3 regions of the Kitasatospora sp. NBC_01246 genome follow, and region 2 is predicted to be linked to each of the others. Evidence: riboswitches for the same ligand, from Rfam matches in the RefSeq annotation. Region 2 holds a riboswitch; each other region holds the start of a gene.
What was found. Region 2 has a riboswitch for cobalamin ahead of OG618_RS23600 (ribonucleoside-diphosphate reductase subunit alpha). Riboswitches for the same ligand answer to the same signal wherever they lie in the genome.
Positions count from the first base shown of each region.

Region 1: it holds a riboswitch for cobalamin, as region 2 does, so the genes downstream of both, OG618_RS27820 (NAD(P)-binding domain-containing protein) here and OG618_RS23600 (ribonucleoside-diphosphate reductase subunit alpha) in region 2, are expected to answer to the same signal.
Region 3: it holds a riboswitch for cobalamin, as region 2 does, so the genes downstream of both, OG618_RS26760 (cobalamin biosynthesis protein) here and OG618_RS23600 (ribonucleoside-diphosphate reductase subunit alpha) in region 2, are expected to answer to the same signal.

Region 1 is NZ_CP108484.1:6,551,455-6,558,603, reverse strand. It holds gene OG618_RS27830 (acyl-CoA dehydrogenase family protein) at 161-1,339, shown strand; gene OG618_RS27825 (acyl-CoA dehydrogenase family protein) at 1,359-2,591, shown strand; partial or broken gene OG618_RS27820 (NAD(P)-binding domain-containing protein) at 2,920-3,697, opposite strand; cobalamin riboswitch at 3,711-3,834, opposite strand; rRNA gene rrf (5S ribosomal RNA) at 4,072-4,188, opposite strand; rRNA gene OG618_RS27810 (23S ribosomal RNA) at 4,274-7,149, opposite strand, start outside.
Region 2 is NZ_CP108484.1:5,404,155-5,411,303, reverse strand. It holds gene OG618_RS23610 (glycoside hydrolase family 26 protein) at 1-311, opposite strand, end outside; gene OG618_RS23605 (hypothetical protein) at 481-1,764, opposite strand; cobalamin riboswitch at 2,148-2,274, shown strand; gene OG618_RS23600 (ribonucleoside-diphosphate reductase subunit alpha) at 2,464-4,869, shown strand; gene OG618_RS23595 (ribonucleotide-diphosphate reductase subunit beta) at 4,905-5,900, shown strand; gene OG618_RS23590 (ferritin-like domain-containing protein) at 6,096-7,149, shown strand, end outside.
Region 3 is NZ_CP108484.1:6,180,406-6,187,554, forward strand. It holds gene cobO (cob(I)yrinic acid a,c-diamide adenosyltransferase) at 1-156, opposite strand, end outside; gene OG618_RS26750 (putative cobaltochelatase) at 162-2,291, opposite strand; gene OG618_RS26755 (cobyric acid synthase) at 2,284-3,801, opposite strand; gene OG618_RS26760 (cobalamin biosynthesis protein) at 3,798-4,769, opposite strand; cobalamin riboswitch at 4,863-5,055, opposite strand; gene OG618_RS26765 (helix-turn-helix domain-containing protein) at 5,268-5,981, shown strand; gene OG618_RS26770 (alpha/beta hydrolase family protein) at 6,339-7,149, shown strand, end outside.

The DNA.
Region 1 (7,149 bases), 1.1 Mb from region 2:
CGGTGTGCCGCCCCGTACCGCCGCACCCCCCTCCACCCGAGAACGGAGCCATGGACACGTGAGAACGGACCGGTCGAACCGTGCGCACGCACCCCGCAGTGCCGGGGGAAGCGACCACTTACCGAACTGAGCACCGCCCGTAGAAAGGAGAGAACTTCCGATGGTTGTTCCACTGGAACTCAAGCCCGCCCCTCAGGGGTCCGGCGATCCGTCGTCGGCCGCCGCGGCCCGCGAGCTGGCCGAGCGCGTCGCGCGGCCGACCGCGGCCGAGCGGGACCGCGACCACCGCTGGGACCCGGCCCTCTTCGCCGAACTGGCCGGCGCCCGGCCCGGCCCCGGCCTCGCCGGACCGCTGGTCCCGCGCGCCCTCGGCGGCGGCGGCCTCAGCGCCACCCAGACCTGTGCCCTCCTCGAAGGCCTCGGCGAAGGCGCCCGCGACCCGGGCCTCGCCCTCGCCGTCGGCGTCCACGCGGTGCTCGCCACCGTGCCACTGCGCGCCTTCGGCAGCCCCCGCCAGCGCGAGCGCTACCTGCCCCTGATGGCATCCGGTGACTGGATCGGCGCGGTGTCCCTGCGGCAGACCCAGGGCGCCGCCCTCGCCCCGACCGTCACCGCCCGCCCCGGCACCCCGGGGCTCGGCGGCTGGGTGCTCACGGGCGAGCTGGACCTCGTCGCCGGCGGCCCGGTGGCCCACCACTTCCTGGTCGTCGCCACGCACGACGGCGGCGGCCGGACGGCCTTCGTCCTGGACCGCTCCACCCCCGGACTGCTGATCACCGAGTCGGCGCCGGCCGCCATGCGCACCTGCGCCTGGGGACGCCTCGTGCTGGACGGCTGCCACGTCCCGGACGACGCGGTGCTGGGCAGCGTCGGCGGCGCCGGGACCGAGGTGGAGCCGCTGCTGGCCTCGCTCGACTGGGTCTTCTCCAGCGCGCCCTGGCTCGGCGTCATGCGGGCCCTGGTCCGGGACGCCGTCGACGGCGTCGGCGAGCGCCGGGTCTTCGGCCGGCCCCTCGTGCACGCCCAGTCCGCCCGGTTCACCCTGGCCGACCTCGCCACCCGCTGCGAGCTGGCCTCCGGACTGCTCTACCGGGCCGCCGGACAGTTCGACTCCGGCGGCCGGCCCACCCGCCAGGACGCCGCCACCGCGCGGCTCTTCGTGGCCGCCGCCGCGCGGACGGTGGCCGAGGGGGCCGCGCGCCTGTCCGGCCCGCTCGCGCTGACCAGCGACCACCTGATCGCGCGGGCCCACCGCGACGCCCTGTTCTTCGCCGAGACCGGGGGCGGCACCGAGGTGCTGCGCCCGGTGATCGCCGCGTCCCTGCTCGGGCTCGGCTGACGTGAGGACCGATACCGACATGACCGACACACCACACGGCACCGTCCTCAGCTTCCCGGGCACCGCCTCCCGAGCCGCCGAGACCGACGCGGCGGGCCGGATGCCTTCGCCGAACTGGACGGAGATCATCGACAGCGGCTACCTGCGGCTGTTCCACCCGGAGTCCTCGGGCGGCAGCGGCGCCGACGGCCTCACCCAGCTGGCGGCCATGGAGGCGCTCGCCCGCGCCTGCCCGGGCAGTTACTGGACCGCCACGGTGTCCGGCCTGCTGTGCGGCAAGCTGATCTCCCGCTACAGCCGGCCTAGCGAGTACGACCGGCTGCTGAAGCCGCTGATCTCCGGCGAGAAGCTGGCCTGCTTCGCCATCGTGGAACCGCCCGCGGGCAGCGACGCCGGGACCTACACCACCACGGTCCGGCCGGCCGGAGCCCCCGGCGAGGGGTTCGTCATCAACGGCGAGAAGGCCAAGATCACCAATGCGCCGGACGCGGACGTGGCCGTCACACTCGCCCGCCGGCAGAAGGCCCCCGGCGACGAGGGCCACGACTGGTGCCTCGCCTTCGTGGACCTGAACCAGCCCGGCGTCCGCCGCTACGAGACGCCGCGGATGGGCCTGCGCGGCATGCCCTGGGGCGGCATCGTCTTCACCGAGGCCACCGTCTCCGAGGCCGACGTGGTGCCCGTGCCGTTCGGCGAACTGGCCGGTGAGCTGGCCGAACTGATGGCCTGGGGCTGGCTGCTGATCTCCGTCTCGGCCATCGCCATCGCCGAGTCCGCACTGGACGCCTCGGTCCGGTACGCGGGTGAGCGGGTCTCCTTCGGGCGGCCCCTGGCGCACATGGAGGGCGTGCAGACCCAGCTCGCCGAATCCCGGGCCCAGATCGACGCCGCCCGGGTGCTGGCCCGCCGGGCGGTGACCGAGCTCGCCGCCGGCCGGTCGGCCCGGGAGGCGATCGCCATGCTCAAGATCTACGCCACCGAGATGGCCGTCGAGGTCGCCGCCCGCGCCGTGCAGATCCACGGCGCGGCCGGCGTCACCCGGGGCCACGAGGTGGAGCGCCTCTACCGGGACGCCCAGATGAACGTCATCGGCGGGTTCACCTCGAACCGGCTGCGGGAGACGGTCGCCGAGAGCCTGGGCCTGGGCCCGGCGGTCTACCGGCCGTTCGACTGGGTGGCACCGGCCGGTCTCGGTACCGATCCGGCGGGCTTCGACGGCCTCACCCGGCCCGCCGGGGCCGTTCCCGCGTAGCTCCGCGGTCCGGCACCACCCAGGGGTTCTTCCGGCCCGGCCCGCGGCGGGCCGGAAGAACCCCCGGATACCGGGACCGGCCGGCCGGTCGAATTCCCGGCGGACCGGAATTCGTCACGGCGAATTCATCTCCGGCAACACCACGGGTACATTCCTCCGGCGTAGTGCCGGGTATCCGTGCCGGGTATCCGTGAGGGGAATACGTGGCTCGAACCGGTGGCGGGATTCCGGGCCGACCCGCCGGTCGGCTTCCCGGCACTCCCGGGCATTTCCCGGGGCCGACCGGCCGGGGCCATTCGCGAGGCGGCCCCGGCCGGTCGGCCGGTATTCACCGACGGGTCTGCTCGCCCCCCTCCCGGAGGGTCGTGATGATGGCCGAGAAGTCCAGCCCCGCACCCTCGGCGGCGGCGAAGTCCGCATACAACTCCGCTGCCCTCAGGCCGAGTTCCACCGACAGGCCGGCGGCCTTGACCGCTCCGGCGGCCAGTCCGAGCTCCTTGGCCATCAACGCGGCGGCGAAGCCGGCCCGGTCGTCACGGTTGGCGGGGCTGGCCGGCACCGGGCCGGGGACGGGGCAGTTGCCGGTCAGCGCCCCACACTGGCCGGAGGCGGTCTAGGCGACGTCGAACAGCGCCTGGTGGCTGAGTCCGAGGCTCTCCCCAGCACGCACGCCTCGCTGACCGCGATCATCGAGATCCCGAGGATCATGTCGTTGCAGATCTTCGCAGCCTGCCCGGCGCCCGAGGGGCCGCAGTGCACGACCTTGGCGCCCATCGCCGGCGGCACCGGTCCGGCGGCGGCGAGGTCCGCCGCCGCGGCGCCCACCATGAAGTTGAGGCTCCCGGCGGTCGCGCCGGGCACGCCGCCGGAGACCGGCGCGCCGATCGCCCGGTGCCCGGGCCGTCCGCGAGCTCGTGGGCGGACCGGGCATCGCCCACGTCGACGGTGGAGCAGTCGACGAAGAGCGTGCCCGGGCGGGCGGCGGGCAGCAGGTCCGCGTAGGCCGCCAGCAGGTGGTGGCCGGCCGGTAGCACGGTGACCACCACCTCGGCGTCGCGCACCGCCAAGGCCGCCGAGGCCGCCGCGACGAAACCGGCCGTCTCCGCCACGGATCATCACAGGCCTGCTCCCGGATCACTGCGCGCCGCCCGGTCTTCCCGGCTGGGCACCAGTGACTGGCACTGCGACAACGCACTCCCCGGTCACAGTGGCGGGACCGTGCCGGATTCACACCGGCTTCCCTGCACTGCGGGCCTTGTTCACGACCATTTAGTCGGGCGTCCTAGTAGTTCCAGGGTGCCGCCGCGCCGGTCCGGGCAGCCCTACGGGCGACGGACCTCCTGCTGTGACGCTCCGTGGTCGAGCCCGGGGGGAGGCCGCAGTTGGGCCGGCCGCGTCGGCACCTGGCTGGTGGCGTCTTTCTCCGGAAACGCAAAGAACCCCCCGATCCTTACGGACCGGGGGGTTCTTTGGAATGATTGTTCGGCGGCGTCCTACTCTCCCACAGGGTCCCCCCTGCAGTACCATCGGCGCTGTGAGGCTTAGCTTCCGGGTTCGGAATGTAACCGGGCGTTTCCCTCACGCTATGACCACCGAAACACTATGAAACTTATCACCGCACCCACGACAGGCCATGTCATGGGGGTCGTTGTTTCAGAACAACACAGTGGACGCGAGCAACTGAGGACAAGCCCTCGGCCTATTAGTACCGGTCAACTCCACCCCTTACGAGGCTTCCATATCCGGCCTATCAACCCAGTCGTCTACTGGGAGCCTTACCCTCTCAAGGAGGTGGGAGTGCTCATCTCGAAGCAGGCTTCCCGCTTAGATGCTTTCAGCGGTTATCCCTCCCGAACGTAGCCAACCAGCCATGCCCTTGGCAGGACAACTGGCACACCAGAGGTTCGTCCGTCCCGGTCCTCTCGTACTAGGGACAGCCCTTCTCAACACTCCTACGCGCACAGCGGATAGGGACCGAACTGTCTCACGACGTTCTAAACCCAGCTCGCGTACCGCTTTAATGGGCGAACAGCCCAACCCTTGGGACCTACTCCAGCCCCAGGATGCGACGAGCCGACATCGAGGTGCCAAACCATCCCGTCGATATGGACTCTTGGGGAAGATCAGCCTGTTATCCCCGGGGTACCTTTTATCCGTTGAGCGACGGCGCTTCCACAAGCCACCGCCGGATCACTAGTCCCGACTTTCGTCCCTGCTCGACCCGTCAGTCTCACAGTCAAGCTCCCTTGTGCACTTACACTCAACACCTGATTGCCAACCAGGCTGAGGGAACCTTTGGGCGCCTCCGTTACTCTTTAGGAGGCAACCGCCCCAGTTAAACTACCCACCAGACACTGTCCCTGATCCGGATCACGGACCCAGGTTAGACATCCAGCACGACCAGAGTGGTATTTCAACGACGACTCCACAACAACTGGCGTTGCTGCTTCAAAGTCTCCCACCTATCCTACACAAGCCGAACCGAACACCAATATCAAGCTATAGTAAAGGTCCCGGGGTCTTTCCGTCCTGCTGCGCGAAACGAGCATCTTTACTCGTAATGCAATTTCACCGGGCCTATGGTTGAGACAGTCGAGAAGTCGTTACGCCATTCGTGCAGGTCGGAACTTACCCGACAAGGAATTTCGCTACCTTAGGATGGTTATAGTTACCACCGCCGTTTACTGGCGCTTAAGTTCTCAGCTTCGCCCGGACGAATCCAAGCTAACCGGTCCCCTTAACGTTCCAGCACCGGGCAGGCGTCAGTCCGTATACATCGCCTTACGGCTTCGCACGGACCTGTGTTTTTAGTAAACAGTCGCTTCTCGCTGGTCTCTGCGGCCACCCCCAGCTCAGAGTGCAAGACTCATCACCAGGAATGGCCCCCCTTCTCCCGAAGTTACGGGGGCATTTTGCCGAGTTCCTTAACCATAGTTCACCCGAACGCCTCGGTATTCTCTACCTGACCACCTGAGTCGGTTTGGGGTACGGGCCGCCATGAAACTCGCTAGAGGCTTTTCTCGACAGCATAGGATCATCCACTTCACCACAATCGGCTCGGCATCAGGTCTCAGCCTTAATGAGTGACGGATTTGCCTATCACTCGGCCTACACCCTTACCCCGGGACAACCACCGCCCGGGCTGGACTACCTTCCTGCGTCACCCCATCGCTCACCTACTACAGACTTGGATCAGCGGCTCCACCACGTCCCTTTGTCCGAAGACTCCGGGCCGGCTTCACGGCTTTAGCATCACCTGGTTCGACGTTGGCGCTTCAAAGCGGGTACGGGAATATCAACCCGTTGTCCATCGACTACGCCTGTCGGCCTCGCCTTAGGTCCCGACTTACCCTGGGCAGATCAGCTTGACCCAGGAACCCTTGGTCAATCGGCGCAAGAGTTTCTCACTCTTGTATCGCTACTCATGCCTGCATTCTCACTCGTGTACCGTCCACAACTGGTTTCCACCGCCGCTTCACCCGGCACACGACGCTCCCCTACCCATCACAGCAGGCGTTGGCCCTATATGCTGCAATGACACGACTTCGGTGATGTGCTTGAGCCCCGCTACATTGTCGGCGCGGAATCACTTGACCAGTGAGCTATTACGCACTCTTTCAAGGGTGGCTGCTTCTAAGCCAACCTCCTGGTTGTCTCTGCGACTCCACATCCTTTCCCACTTAGCACACGCTTAGGGACCTTAGTCGGTGTTCTGGGCTGTTTCCCTCTCGACCATGGAGCTTATCCCCCACAGTCTCACTGCCACGCTCTCACTTACCGGCATTCGGAGTTTGGCTAAGGTCAGTAACCCGGTGAGGCCCATCGCCTATCCAGTGCTCTACCTCCGGCAAGAAACACGTGACGCTGCACCTAAATGCATTTCGGGGAGAACCAGCTATCACGGAGTTTGATTGGCCTTTCACCCCTAACCACAGGTCATCCCCCAGGTTTTCAACCCTGGTGGGTTCGGTCCTCCACGAAGTCTTACCTCCGCTTCAACCTGCCCATGGCTAGATCACTCCGCTTCGGGTCTTGGGCATGCAACTCAAACGCCCTATTCGGACTCGCTTTCGCTACGGCTACCCCACACGGGTTAACCTCGCTACACACCGCAAACTCGCAGGCTCATTCTTCAAAAGGCACGCAGTCACGGCCCATCAGCAAGCTGATGAACGACGCTCCCACGGCTTGTAGGCACACGGTTTCAGGTACTATTTCACTCCGCTCCCGCGGTACTTTTCACCATTCCCTCACGGTACTATCCGCTATCGGTCACCAGGGAATATTTAGGCTTAGCGGGTGGTCCCGCCAGATTCACACGGGATTTCTCGGGCCCCGTGCTACTTGGGTGTTCTCCAAACGAGCCGTACAGATTTCGTCTACGGGGGTCTTACCCTCTACGCCGGACCTTTCGCATGTCCTTCGACTACCCATACGGTTTCTGACTCGTCGACCGGCCGGCAGACCGATCAAGAAGAATCCCACGACCCCGCGATGGCAACCCCTGCCGGGTCTCACACCATCGCGGTTTAGCCTCATCCGGTTTCGCTCGCCACTA
Region 2 (7,149 bases):
ACGTGCTGGCCGATCACCGTCCCGCCGGAGCGGCCGGCGCGGGCCGCGCTCTCCAGGTCGGCGAGGAGCTGCTGGACGGCCCGCGCGTTGGGCGAGGCCTGCGGGTCGCGGGCCAGCAGCTCGCGGCCGACCTCCGGCGCCAGGGTGCGCCCGGCGCCGCCCAGGGTGAGCGTGCTGCGGGCGGGCGCGTCCCGGCGGTCGCCGTCGGCCCGGCCGTCCTGGCCGGCCAGCACCACCGCGCCGGCGGCGAGCAGCGCGCCGGCCGCGGCCAGCACGGCCGGTTTGGCACGCAGCACGCGGGGCAGGGCCACGGACACTCCTCCGGATGCTCACCGGCACCGGCCTGCACCGTCACAACCGGAACACGTGTACGACTGACAGGCGGTGAGCCTGCCACATCCCCCGGGGCCGGGGCGAGCGGACCCGCCGGGCGCGAACCGGGGCGGGCCCGGCCGGAACCGGGCCGAACCGGGCGGACCGTCAGCCCGCCGGGGTGGCGGCCGGTGCGCCGCCCGCCGCCTTGGTGCGCTGGAGGAGCTGGTTCTTCACGTGCTCGTCGAAGCCCGCGGCGGCCGCGGTCGCGGCGGCGTCCGCGGTGTTGCCGCCCTTGGCGGAGCCCTCGACGGTGAAGAAGCCGTACCGGCCCAGGGTGCCCTTGGTGTTGGTGCAGCCGGGGGTGGTGCAGAACGCCGGCGAGCCGGGGGCCGCGGCGCCCTTGAGGTGGCCGACGTAGTTCTTCACCGCGGTCTCGGCCTGCTGCTTGTGGTCGAAGACCGCGACGCCGACCGTCACCGCGCTGTCGCCGGAGACGTAGGTGGCCCGGAGCACCTGGCGGCAGCCCTGGTCACCGAGGACCTTGCCGAGGCCGCCGACCGTGGAGTTGCCGTCCCAGCAGGGCGAGTCGAGCGAGACCACGGTGCGGTTCCAGGTGGCGCCGTTGACCGTCACGGTGAGCGCCGAGAAGAGCGCCGCCGCGTCCTGCGGAGCCGGGTCGGTGGTCGCCTCCCAGAGCGGCTTCGACGGGTCCTCGGGCGTGGCGCTCGGGGTGGCCGTCGGGGACGCCTTGCCGGACGCCGTGGGCACCGGCGGCTGGGTGGCCGCCGTGGCGGCGCCGGTGGGATCCGCGACCGGCTTCTTGTCGTCGCCCTTGTTCAGGAACAGCAGGCCGCCGGCGACCAGGCCGCCGACCACCAGGAGGGCGACCACACCGCCGATGATCCGCGTCCGGCCCTTGCGCTTGGCCTCCGCCTCGTTCCGGTCCGCGAGGGCGGCCCAGTCCGGCTCGGCGTGCTGCGGCACGGGCTGGGGGTGCGGCTGCGGCTGCCACTGGTGCTGCGGCGGCTGCGGCTGCGGCTGCGGCTGCGGCTGCGGCTGGACATGCTGCTGGTGCACCGGGGGCTGGGGCTGCGGCTGCACCGGCGCCGGCTGCTGCGGGACCGGCTGCGGCTGCTGGACCTGCTGCGGCACGGGCGGCTGGACCTGCTGCGGCGGCTGCGGCACGGACGGCACCGGCGGCTGGACCGGCTGCGGCGCGGGCACCGGCGGCCCGTACGAGGCGGGCGGCGGACCGAACCCGCCCGGGGCCGGCGGCACCGGCTGCGGCGCGCCGGGGTACGGCGCGGGCGGCGGGCCCTGCGGCGGCTGTCCGGGCGTGCCCGGCTGCTGGTTCTGCGCGCCACCCGGCCCGGCGGGAGGGGGCGGCTGCTGCCCCGGCGAGCCGGGTCGGCCGCTCCACTCCCCGGGCGTGCCCGTTCCGTCGCTCATGCGCCCCCCTCACTGCCTTCGGCGGCCGCTCCGCGAATCACGTCGGTGTCGACGACCCGCTGGCTCCGCTCCCTCATGAGCCGAGATCGTAGGGCATGCCCCTGACGGCGGGCCTGCCCGGTGGCCGATCCGTTTCCGAATCCGAACACCGGCCGGGCCCCGGGCAGTCCCGGCGACGCCCTGCGCCGCGGTCCGCGAAGGCCCTGGAGCGACCCTGCGGCGGCCCCCGGCGCAGGCCCCCGCAGCGGGCGGCCGGGGGCCGGCCGCAGCCCCGGAACGGCCCCGGAACAGCCCGGGAAAGGCCTCTCACCGGTACCACCTGCGATCACGTCGACACGCGACGCCGCACAACATGTGGGGTCGCATCGAGCGGACACCACTAGATGTATGCTCATCCCTGCTGTCGACGCAGGGGAACCCGGTGCGAGTCCGGGACTGCCCCGCAGCGGTGTGCGGGCGGCTCCGACAGAGCCCGCGAGTCCGAATACCTGCCGACGGCGTGCCGCCTGGCCTCCCCGCAGAGGCCTTTCGCACCAGCACCACTTCCGGGCCTCGCGGGCGGGCCGGGGATGCCACCGTCGCGCGCCGCCTCCGGGCCGGCGCGCCGTGCTCCCCTGCCCCGAACGGTCCGGCCCGAGCCACCGCCGACGCCGATCGCCGCCAGGAGAGAGCGCCTTGACCACCGCTGCCTCAGTCACCCTGCCCGCCCAGGGTTCCAGCTCCGCCCCCGTCGACCCGACGGTGTCCGACCCCGGTGGCGCACTGCTTCGGCTGCTGACCGACCGCAGCGCCGACCTCCCCCAGGTGGACCCCGGCCATGTCGCCGCCGCCGCGCTGCGCGGCCGCCACGCCGGCTCGGACTTCGCCGAGCTGCGCGGGCTGGCCGTGGACGCCGCAGCGTCGATGATCGCCGAGGACCCGCAGTACTCGAAGCTCGCCGCGCGACTGCTCGCGCTGGAGATCGTCGACGAGGCGGTGAGCCAGGGTTCGGTCACCTTCTCGGACTCGATCGCGGTCGGCCACGCCGAGGGCCTGATCGGCGACTCCACCGCCGACTTCGTCGCCAAGCACGCCACCGCCCTGAACGCGCTGATCGACCCCGAGGGCGACGGCCGCTTCGAGTACTTCGGCCTGCGCACCGTGCAGTCCCGGTACCTGCTGCGCCACCCGATCACCCGCAAGGTCGTCGAGACCCCGCAGCAGTTCCTGCTCCGCGTCGCCTGTGGTCTGGCGGTCGGCGACAACGAGCAGTCGGTGCGCGAGGTCTCCGAGCTGTACGGCCTGATGAGCCGGCTGGAGTACCTGACCTCCTCGCCGACGCTCTTCAACTCCGGCACCAAGCACCCGCAGATGTCGAGCTGCTACCTGCTGGACTCGCCGCTGGACAACCTGGACTCGATCTACTCCCGGTACGCCCAGATCGCCCGCCTCTCCAAGCACGCCGGCGGCATCGGCCTGTCCTACTCGCGGATCCGCTCGCGCGGCAGCCTGATCCGGGGCACCAACGGCAAGTCCAACGGCATCGTCCCGTTCCTGCGCACCCTCGACTCCTCGGTCGCCGCGGTCAACCAGGGCGGCCGCCGCAAGGGCGCGGCCTGCGTCTACCTGGAGACCTGGCACGCGGACATCGAGGAGTTCCTGGAGCTGCGCGACAACACCGGTGAGGAGGCGCGCCGCACCCACAACCTCAACCTGGCGCACTGGATCCCGGACGAGTTCATGCGCCGCGTCAACGCGAACGCCGACTGGTCGCTGTTCTCCCCCGCCGACGTGCCCGAGCTGGTCGACCTCTGGGGCGCCGAGTTCGACGAGGCGTACCTGAAGGCCGAGCAGGCCGGCAAGGCCGTCCGCACCATCCCGGCGCAGACCCTCTACTCCCGGATGATGCGCACCCTGGCGCAGACCGGCAACGGCTGGATGACCTTCAAGGACGCCTCCAACCGCGCCGCGAACCAGACCGCGCTGCCCGGCCGCACGGTGCACAGCTCCAACCTCTGCACCGAGATCCTGGAGGTCACGGACGACTCCGAGACCGCCGTCTGCAACCTCGGCTCGGTCAACCTCGGCGCCCACGTCGCCCCCGGTGCCACCGCCGCCGACCTGCTGAACGCGATGGACTGGGACCGCCTGGACGCCACCGTCCGCACCGCCGTCACCTTCCTCGACCGCGTGGTGGACATCAACTTCTACCCGACCCCCGAGGCCGGCGCGTCCAACTCGCGCTGGCGCCCGGTCGGCCTCGGCGTGATGGGCCTCCAGGACGTCTTCTTCCAGCTCCGCCTGGACTTCGACTCCGCCGAGGCGAAGGCCCTCTCCACCCTCATCGCCGAGCGCATCATGCTCACCGCGTACGAGCGTTCCGCCGACCTGGCCGAGCAGCTGGGCCGCCACGAGGCCTACGGCGAGACCCGCGCCGCCCGCGGCGAGCTGCACATCGACCACTTCGGTTCGGCCGCGCCGCAGTGGGCCGGCCGCTGGGAGGCGCTGCGCGCCCGGATCGCCGAGACCGGTCTGCGCAACTCGCTGCTGCTCGCCATCGCCCCCACCGCCACGATCGCCTCGATCGCCGGTGTGTACGAGTGCATCGAGCCGCAGGTCTCCAACCTGTTCAAGCGCGAGACCCTCTCCGGCGAGTTCCTCCAGGTCAACCCGTACCTGGTGCGCGAGCTGAAGGAGCTCGGCGTCTGGGACCAGCAGACCCGGGACGCGCTGCGCGACGCCAACGGCTCCGTCCAGGACCTCAACTGGCTGCCCGCCGAGGTCCGTTCGCTGTACCGCACGGCCTGGGAGCTGCCCCAGCGCGCGCTGATCGACCTGGCCGCCGCCCGGATGCCGTACATCGACCAGAGCCAGTCGCTGAACCTCTTCATGGCGGCGCCCACCATCGGCAAGCTGAGCTCGATGTACGCGTACGCGTGGAAGGTCGGTCTGAAGACCACCTACTACCTGCGGTCGCGGCCCGCCACCCGGATCGCCCAGGCCGCCTCGGGCACCGCCCGCGCCGCCGCGCCGGTGCCGGTGGCGTCCCCGACCCTCAGCCCGGAGGAGGAGGCCGCGCTGGCCTGCTCCCTGGAGAACCCCGAGTCCTGCGAGGCCTGCCAGTGAGCACCACCCCCGAAGCCCGTCCCGACCGCGAGAAGATGCTGCTCGACCCCGGCTTCGAGCTGACCCTGCGGCCGATGCGGTACCCGTCGTTCTACGACCGCTACCGGGACGCGATCAAGAACACCTGGACCGTCGAGGAGGTGGACCTGCACTCCGACGTCGCCGACCTCGCCAAGCTGAGCGACGGCGAGCGGCACATGATCGGCCGGCTGGTCGCCTTCTTCGCCACCGGTGACTCGATCGTCTCCAACAACGTGGTGCTGAGCCTCTACAAGCACATCAACTCCCCCGAGGCCCGGCTCTACCTGTCCCGGCAGCTGTTCGAGGAGGCCGTGCACGTCCAGTTCTACCTGACGCTGCTCGACACCTACCTGCCCGATCCCGAGGACCGCAACGCGGCCTTCGCCGCGGTGGAGAACATCCCCTCCATCCACCAGAAGGCCCAGTTCTGCTTCAAGTACATGAACGCGGTCGACCACATCGACTCGCTGCGGAGCAAGGACGACCGCCGCGCGTTCCTCCTCAACCTGATCTGCTTCGCGGCCTGCGTCGAGGGCCTGTTCTTCTACGGCGCCTTCGCGTACGTGTACTGGTTCCGCAGCCGCGGCCTGCTGCACGGCCTCGCCACCGGCACCAACTGGGTGTTCCGGGACGAGTCCATGCACATGGACTTCGCGATGTCGGTGGTGGACACCGTCCGCGAGGAGGAGCCCGACCTCTTCGACGAGAAGATGGCCCAGCAGGTCACCGAGATGCTGGAGGAGGCCGTCGAGGCCGAGCTCCAGTTCGCCCGTGACCTCTGCGGCGAGGGCCTGCCGGGCATGAACACCGAGTCCATGCGCGAGTACCTGCAGGCGGTGGCCGACCAGCGGCTCGCCCGCCTCGGCCTGCCGATCCGCTACGGCTCCACCAACCCCTTCGGGTTCATGGAGCTGCAGAACGTCCAGGAGCTGACCAACTTCTTCGAGCGCCGGGTCTCCGCGTACCAGGTCGCCGTCGAGGGCTCGGTCTCCTTCGACGACGACTTCTAGGCCCGCCCGGCCCGCCCGGTCCCGCTCCTCCGGGGGCCCGACCAACAGCCGCCGCCCCGCCCGGTGTTCGCACCGGGCGGGGCGGCGTCGTTCGCTCGTCCGAATGAAACCGCCGGGCCCCACCGGAACGGCACGCATACGGACGGTGCCGTCCCCCGCTACGGTCCGGCCACAGCCGAACGAAAGGGGCCCACCGTGCCGACCGGAATCCTCGACTACCGGAGCGACGCCATCGTCCAGCTCATGAGCATGGCGGAGGAGGACTGGACGGAGCAGGAACTCAAGGACGCGCTCCAGCGGGCGATCATGCTGGAGCTGTCCACCATCCCGCCCTACGCCACCGCGCTCTGGTCGATCACCGACCCCGACAACTCCAAGCCGGTGCGCCACACCATCCGCGAGATCGTCTTCGACGAGATGTCGCACTTCGGCCTGGTCTGCAACATGCTCACCAGCATCGGCGGCACGGTCGTCCTCACCGACCCGCTCACCGTCCCCAAGTACCCCGGTGAGCTCCCCGGCGGCGTCAACCCCGGCCTGGAGGTCTACCTGAGCGGGCTGACCCGCGATTCGGCGGGCCTGTTCGCCGACATCGAGAAGCCCGAGCACCCGCTCGCCTTCGCCGCCGACGGCAACACCATCGGCGCCTTCTACCAGCGGATCGCGAACGTCTTCCCCACCTTCGCCCACCTGCTCACCGGGCAGCGGCAGGTGAGCTTCCCGCTCGGGTCGAGCCACGGCGCCGGCAACGACATCGTCCCGATGAACACCATCGACGACGTGCTGGCCGCCATCCACGTCATCCAGTCGCAGGGCGAGGGCACGGACGCCTCGCCGGAGAACCCCTTCCCCGGTGCCCCGGGCGAACTCGCCCACTACTACGCCTTCAAGGAGATCGCCGAGGGCCGCAAGCTCGTCCTCGACGAGGGGACGAAGAAGTACGGGTTCACCGGCCCGGAGGTCCCGCTGCCGGACACCTCCCCGGTCGCCCGGGTCCCCCTGGGCGGCTGGGCCAACAGCCCCGGCAACGAGCCCGACCAGCCCACCGCCACCCTCCTGGCGACCTTCAACCAGCACTACAGCGACATGCTGTACGCCCTCGAAGGCGCCTGGGGCGACGCCGGCCCCGACTCGATCGGCCCGGCGATCGGGCAGATGGGCCAGATGCGCCGGACCGCCCAGCAGATCAACGGCGTCAAGCTGCCCGCCGCCCCCCGCTTCACCTACGGCCCGGAGTGGCTGTTCGTGC
Region 3 (7,149 bases), 780 kb from region 2:
CGGCCAGCCCTGGTTCCAGGCCCGCAGCGCCATGCCGAAGGCGGCGGTGGACTTGCCCTTGCCGGGGCCGGTGTGGACGGCGGTGATCGGCTGGGTGCGGCGCTGGCGGGTCGTCAGGCCGTCGTCGGGCACGCTCTCGGGGACTCCCTTGGGCATGTGGATCAGGCCGCCTTTCGCGTCGGGGTGGCTCGGTTGGCACGGTTGTCGCGGACGAGCGAGGCCACGCCCTCGGCCCGCAGCTCGTCCAGGGTCACGGCGGTGGCGCCCAGCCGGGCGGCCAGGGTGCGGGCCAGGCCGAGCCGCACCGGGCCGGCCTCGCAGTCCAGCACCACGCTCGCCACGCCCTGGGCGGTGAACAGTCCGGCCGCCTGGTGGGAGCGCGCGACGGCGTCGCGGGAGCCGGTCGCCCGGCCGTCGGTCACCACGACCAGCAGCGGACGGCGGTGCGGGTCGCGCATCCGCTCGACCCGCAGCACCTCGTGGGCCCGCAGCAGCCCGGCCGCCAGCGGGGTCCGGCCGCCGGTCGGAAGCGACTCCAGCCGGGCCGCGCCCACCTCGACGGAGGAGGTCGGCGGCAGGGCCAGCTCGGCGCTCGCGCCGCGGAAGGTGATCATGCCGATCTTGTCCCGGCGCTGGTAGGCGTCCATCAGCAGGGAGAGCACGGCGCCCTTGACGGCGGTCATCCGCTGCCGGGCCGCCATCGAACCGGAGGCGTCCACCAGGAACAGCACCAGGTTGGACTCGCGGCCCTGCCGGACCTGCTCGCGGAAGTCGTCCTTCTGCAGCAGCAGCGCGCGCGAGTCCCGCCCGCGTGCCACCTGGTGCGGCGCGGCGGCCCGCAGGGTGGCGCTCAGGTGCAGCCGGGCCAGGCGCCCCTGCGGGCGGCGGGCGCGGATGGTGTGGCCGCCGTCGGTCTCGGCGGGGGAGCGGCGGCCCTGGGCGCCCTTCCCGGTGCCCTCCACCTTGAACAGCCGGGTGCGGTACGGCTCGCCGGCCGCCACCGGCGCGGTCTGCGGCGCGCCGCCCCGGCCCTGCTGCGGGAAGGCCTCCGGCTCGGCCGGCGCCTGCGGCTCGGGCCCGGCGGCCGCGGAGCCGTCGGGCGTGTCCGCGGGCGCGGGCGCGCCGCCGCCACCGTCGGGGCCGCCACCGTCGGGGCCGCCGCCGTCGGGGCCGGGGCCGTCGGGGCCGGGGCCGTCGTCCTCGGGGCCGCTCCCCTCGGGGCCCTCGCCGGGCTGCTCCCCCTCCGACGGTCGCTCCGCGGGCTCGGGCTCCTCGGGCCCGGCGTGCTCCTCCAGGGTCCGCTCCAACTGTTCCTCGTCCAGCCCCGGCGCGTCGAAGGGGTTGCGCCGGCGGCGGTGCGGCAGGGCCAGCTGCGCGGCCTTGCGGACGTCCTCCTCCAGCACCTGCGTCCGGCCCGCCCAGGCGGCCAGCGCGACGGCGGTGCGGGCCATCACGATGTCCGCGCGCAGCCCGTCCACCTCGAAGGCGGCGCAGACGGCGGTGATCTGGCGCAGCGCCGTGTCGGTCAGCTCCACCTCGGGCAGCAGCTCCCGGGCCGCGGTGATCCGCCCGGCGAGCGCGCGCTCGTCCTCGGCGAACCGCGCGGCGAACCCGGCCGGGTCGGCGTCGTACGCCAGCCGGCGGCGGACCACCTCGGCGCGCTCGGCCGGCTCCCGGGTGGCGGCGATCTCCACGGTCAGGCCGAACCGGTCGAGCAGCTGCGGGCGCAGCTCGCCCTCCTCCGGGTTCATCGTGCCGACCAGCAGGAACCGCGCCGCGTGGCGCACCGAGACGCCCTCGCGCTCCACGTAGGAGCGGCCCATCGCGGCCGCGTCCAGCAGCAGGTCCACCACGTGGTCCTGGAGCAGGTTGACCTCGTCGATGTAGAGCACGCCCCGGTGCGCCCGGGCCAGCAGGCCCGGCTCGTACGCCTTCACGCCCTCGGCCAGCGCGCGCTCCAGGTCCAGCGAGCCGACGATCCGGTCCTCGGAGACGCCGACCGGCAGCTCGACCAGCCGGGCCGGGCGGTGGGTCTCGTCGGCGCCGTCGTGCGCGCCGTCCGGGCAGGCCGGGTCCGGCGCGGCCGGGTCGCAGGCGAAACGGCAGCCGTCGACGGCGGCGATGGACGGGAGCAGACCGGCCAGCGCCCGCACCATGGTCGACTTGGCGGTGCCCTTCTCACCCCGTACCAGCACGCCGCCGACGGCCGGGGAGACCGCGTTGAGCAGCAGCCCGAGCCGCAGGTCGGCCATTCCGACGATCGCGGTGAAGGGGTAGCGGACGTCACTCATGATTCTCCAAGGGGGCCCCGGGCGGCAGGAACGGCAGCGAACCCGCGGCCGGCACCCCGCCCTCGATCAGCTTCCACAGCGCGTCGGTGTCCGCGTGCTCCTCGATCAGGTCGCCCAGCCGGTCCAGCCGGGCCTCGCGCGCCTCGGCGAACGAGGTGTCCGGCGCGGGCACGAACGCCCGGCCCGACAGAGCGGCGACCTCGCGCAGCAGCGCGCGCCGGAAGCCGTCGTTCTCCAGCGCGCCGTGCCAGGTCGTGCCCCAGACCGCCCCCACCCGGCAGCCGTCCAGGAACGGCTCTCCGCCCTCCACGGTGACGATCCCGTGGTGGATCTCGTACCCCTGGACCGGCTGCCCGTAGGCCTCGCCGACCGGTCGGCCGAGCACCTTCTCGGCGCCGAACCGGACGTGCGTCGGGAGCAGCCCGAGGCCGTCGACGGCACCGGCCTTCGACTCGACCTCGTCGTGGATGGCGCGCGCGAGCATCTGGTAGCCGCCGCAGACGCCGAGGACCGGCAGCCCGAGCGCGGCCCGGGCCCTGAGGGCCGGCTCCAGGCCGCGCTCGCGCAGCCAGGCCAGGTCGGCCACGGTGGCCCGGGTGCCGGGCAGGATCACCAGGTCGGCGTCGGCCAGCTCCTCGGGCCGGGTGGCCCAGCGGACCAGCACCCCGGGTTCCTGGGCTAGTGCGTCCACGTCGGTGAAGTTGGACAACCGGGGGAAGCGCACCACGGCCACCCGCAGCACGTCGGCTCCGAGCGGCCCGCGCCCCTCGGCGCGGTCCACCACGGTGGTCAGGTCCAGGGAGTCCTCGGCGTCCAGCCAGAGCCCGGACAGCATCGGCAGGGTGCCCAGCACCGGACGGCCGGTCAGCTCGCGCAGCATCTCCAGCCCGGGCGCCAGTAGCCGCGCGTCGCCGCGGAACTTGTTGACGAACCAGCCCGCCACATGGCGCTGGTCCTGCTCCGACAGCAGCGCCAGCGTCCCGTACATCGCGGCGAACACGCCGCCGCGGTCGATGTCGCCGACCACCACGACCGGCAGGCCGGCGGCGGTGGCCAGGCCCATGTTGGCGATGTCCCGGTCCCGCAGGTTGATCTCGGCGGGCGATCCGGCGCCCTCGCAGACCACCACGTCGTAGCGCCGGCGCAGGTCGGCCAGGCACTCCAGCGCTCGCTCCAGCAGGACGGGCTTGCGGTCGCGGTAGTCCAGCGCGCCGACCTCGGCGACCGCCCGGCCGAGCAGCACCACCTGGCTGCGGCCGTCCGCGCCGGGCTTCAGCAGCACCGGGTTCATCGCCGCCTCGGGCTCCACCCGGGCCGCCTGGGCCTGCATCGCCTGGGCGCGGCCGATCTCGGCACCGTCGGCGGTGACGAAGGAGTTCAGCGACATGTTCTGCGCCTTGAACGGCGCCACGGCGACGCCCTGACGGGCCAGCCAGCGGCAGATGCCCGCGGTGACCACGCTCTTGCCGGCGTCCGAGGTCGTCCCGGCGACCAGCAGTGCGTTGCTCATGCGCTCCCCCTTCTCGTCCCCGCCTTGAGTGCCTGCACGACGGCGTGCCCGGCGACGGTCGTACCCAGTGCGAGCAGTCCCACCCGGCGGGAGAGCCGGCAGGCGCGCTCGATGTCGTCCACCGTCACCGGTCGCAGCTCGCCGCCCAGTACCGGCCGGTGCTCGACCCGGGCGCCGTACCGCAGGGTGCCGCCGAGCCGCACGCCGACGGCGCCGGCGAAGGCCGACTCGGCCTGGCCCGCGTTGGGGCTGGGGTGGGCGGAGCCGTCCCGGCGCCAGACCCGCCAGGCCGTCCGGGGCTCGGGCGCGGCGGCGACGGTCAGCAGCGCGGTCAGCCGCGCGCCCGGCCAGCCCGCCACGTCGTCCAGCCGCGCCGAGGCCCAGCCGAACCGGGCGTGGCGCGGCGAGCGGTGGCCGACCATCGCGTCCAGGGTGTTGACCGCGCGGAACGCCAGCAGCCCGGGCGTGCCCGCGAGGGCGCCCCAGACGAGTGCGTTGACCACGGCGTCGGCGGTGTTCTCGGCGACCGACTCGACCACCGCGCGGGCGATCTGCCCCTCGTCGAGGGCGCTCGGGTCCCGCCCGCACAGGTGCGGCAGCCGCTGCCGCGCCGCCGCGAGGTCGTGCGCGGCGAGCGAGCGTCCGATCGTGCGGGCCTCGCGGGTGAGCGAGGTGCCGCCGAGCACCGTCCAGGTCGCGGCGGCGGCCAGCGCGGCCCGCCCGAGCGGCCGGCGGCCCAGGGTGCGGTCGGCCGCCAGCGCGCCGGCCGCGACGGTGCCCACGCAGAGCGCCGTGAAAGCCGTTCCGACGGCGCGGTCGTCCCGCCAGATCCGCCGCTCCAGCCGGCCGGCCGCACCGCCGAAGACGGCCACCGGGTGGCCGAGGCGCGGGTCGGCGAAGCGGGCGTCGGCGAGGTACCCGGCCGCGGCCCCCAGGGTGAAGGCGGCGGCGCGGGTCAGCGGGCGCACGGTGGACAGCAGAGGGCTCGGAAGGTCGGGGCAGCCTGCATCGCGTGCGTGTCCTCACTCAGGGTCCGCGCCCTGGATCGACGTACCGGGGGCGAGAGTCTCCTGGCTTCCGGGTCGAACGCACCCCCGGGCCCGGCGGCGGCTTCTGACGGCCCGCCGCGATGGGCCCCCTCCGGCGCCGTGGCCGGCGGAGGAGGGACTCCGAGTGTGCTCCCCGGTGACAGTGGCGGGACCGCGCCGGACTCGCACCGGCTTCCTCTGCATGCCTCCGTTTGGCTGAAGGATCCCATCACGCGGCCGAACCGTGCGTCAACCAAGGTCACGGAGGGGTTGGTCACAGCGGAGCCGGGCCGCCCGACCCCGTCGCTACCTCCGATCGGCACCCCCCGCAGGGGCATGACAGCCTGTGCGATCGTCCAGTCACCCAGAGGAGCCTCCGGGTCCGCTTCGTGTGTTCGGCGGCTGGGGGGCGGCCGGACCGCCCCCTACCGTCGGGCCATGCGACGCAGACAGCCACCCGCCGTGCCCCCGGTGCCCTTCTCGCCCGCGGCCGCCCGCGCGCACCGCGCCGGCCTCGGGCTGACCCCCGAGCAGGTGGTCGAGGGCATGGCCGCGCACGGCGTCCGGCTGCTGCCCTCCCACGTGCTCGGCTGGGAGAGCGGCGAGCTGCGCCCCGCCGAGGACGAGTTCATCGCCCTGGCCCGGGCGCTCTGGTGCCCGCCGGCCCAGCTGATGGGCGTCCGCCCGGCCCGGCTGCGGGACTTCCGGGTCGCCCGGGAGCTCAACCAGGAGAGCGCGGCCCACCGGATCGGCCTCGCACTGGACCGCTACCAGCGGGCCGAGGCGACCGGTCAGTGGGACGGCGACCAGGAGCAGACCCACGCGCTGGCCCAGGTGCTCGGCACGACCCTGCGCGAGCTGGTCGCGGTGACCGGCCGGGCGCAGGAGCTGGACCGGCGGCTGCGGCAGTGCGTGGACGGCCGCTGGCAGGCGCAGCTCCGGCCGATCGGCCGGATCGTGCCGGTGCACGAGGGCGACCTCACCGCCGTGCTGACGGCGCTGCAGAGCGAGTACCAGGTCACCTCCCACTGGGGCGTCGGCAGCTGGGGCTCCCCGGCCCCGGCGGCGGACACCCGCGCGGCGGCGGCCCGGCCGCTCGGCGAGCGGTTCTGGGAGCTGCTGGAGCGGCTGGAGACCGAGATCCCGGTCTGACGGGGCCGGTACCGCGCCGCCCCCGCGCGGCGCCTCCCCTCCCTGCCCTCCCTCTGCCGCTTCCCGCGCCGCCGTGACCAGAGGGCCGAGAACCGCGCCGCCGCTTCCCGCAGCCGGTTCCCGTGCCGCCGTGACCCGGCCAAGACCCCCGCCGCCGTGACCCGGCCAAGACCCCCGCCGCCGTGACCCGGCCAAGACCCGCGCCGCCGTGACCCGGCCAAGACCCGCGCCGCCGTGACCCGGCCAAGACCCGCGCCGCCGTGACCCGGACGGCCGCGTCCGGTGGCCGGGTGGCGCCCCCGCGAGTGGACTGGTGGGCAGACTGCCCAGTCCGCGACCAACAGAGCGGGGAGCGATATGCGTTGGGGAACCGCAGCCGCCGTGGCGGCCGCCGCCGTCGGCACCGGGGCCGCCGTGCTGCTGATCGGCCGGAGGGCCTCCGAGCGGATGGTCCGCCCGGCGGTCGGCCGTGAGCGGGCCGCCGGCCCCGTCGTGGTGCTGACCCTCGCCGCCGGACGGGCCACCTTCACCCGCAGCGCCGAGAGCGCCCGCCCCGGCCGCTGGGCCGTCGAGTGGGGCGACGGGGGGCACGCGGTGGTCGGCGAGATCCTGCACGCCGACGAGCGGGGCGTCACCCGCCGGCTGGTCCGCGCCGATCGCGGCACCCTGGCCCCCGGTACCGCGGTCCGCTTCACGCCCCGCGTCCACCTCGGCGACCCGACCAGCGCCCTCGGCCTGCCGTACACCGAGACCGCCGTCCAGGGCGAGCTGGGCGCGCTGCCCGCCTGGCGGCTGGACGGCAAGCGGGGCACCTGGGTGATCCTGGTGCACGGCCCCGGCGCCGACCGGCAGCAGACCCTCCCGGTGATGCCCGTCCTGCACCGGCTCGCGCTGCCCGTCCTGGCCGTCACCTACCGCGGCGACGAGGGCGCGCCGGCCTCCCCGGACGGCCTCGGCCACTTCGGCGAGACCGAGTGGCGCGACGTCGAGGCGGCCCTGCGGCTGGCCCTGGACAGCGGCGCCGGGCGGGTCATCCTGTACGGCTGGTCGCTCGGCGCGACCATGGTCCTGCAGACCGCGGCCCGCTCCGCCTGGGCCTCCTCGATCAGCGGCCTGGTGCTGGACTCGCCCGTGCTCGACTGGTCGGCCACCGCCCGCCGGGGCGCCG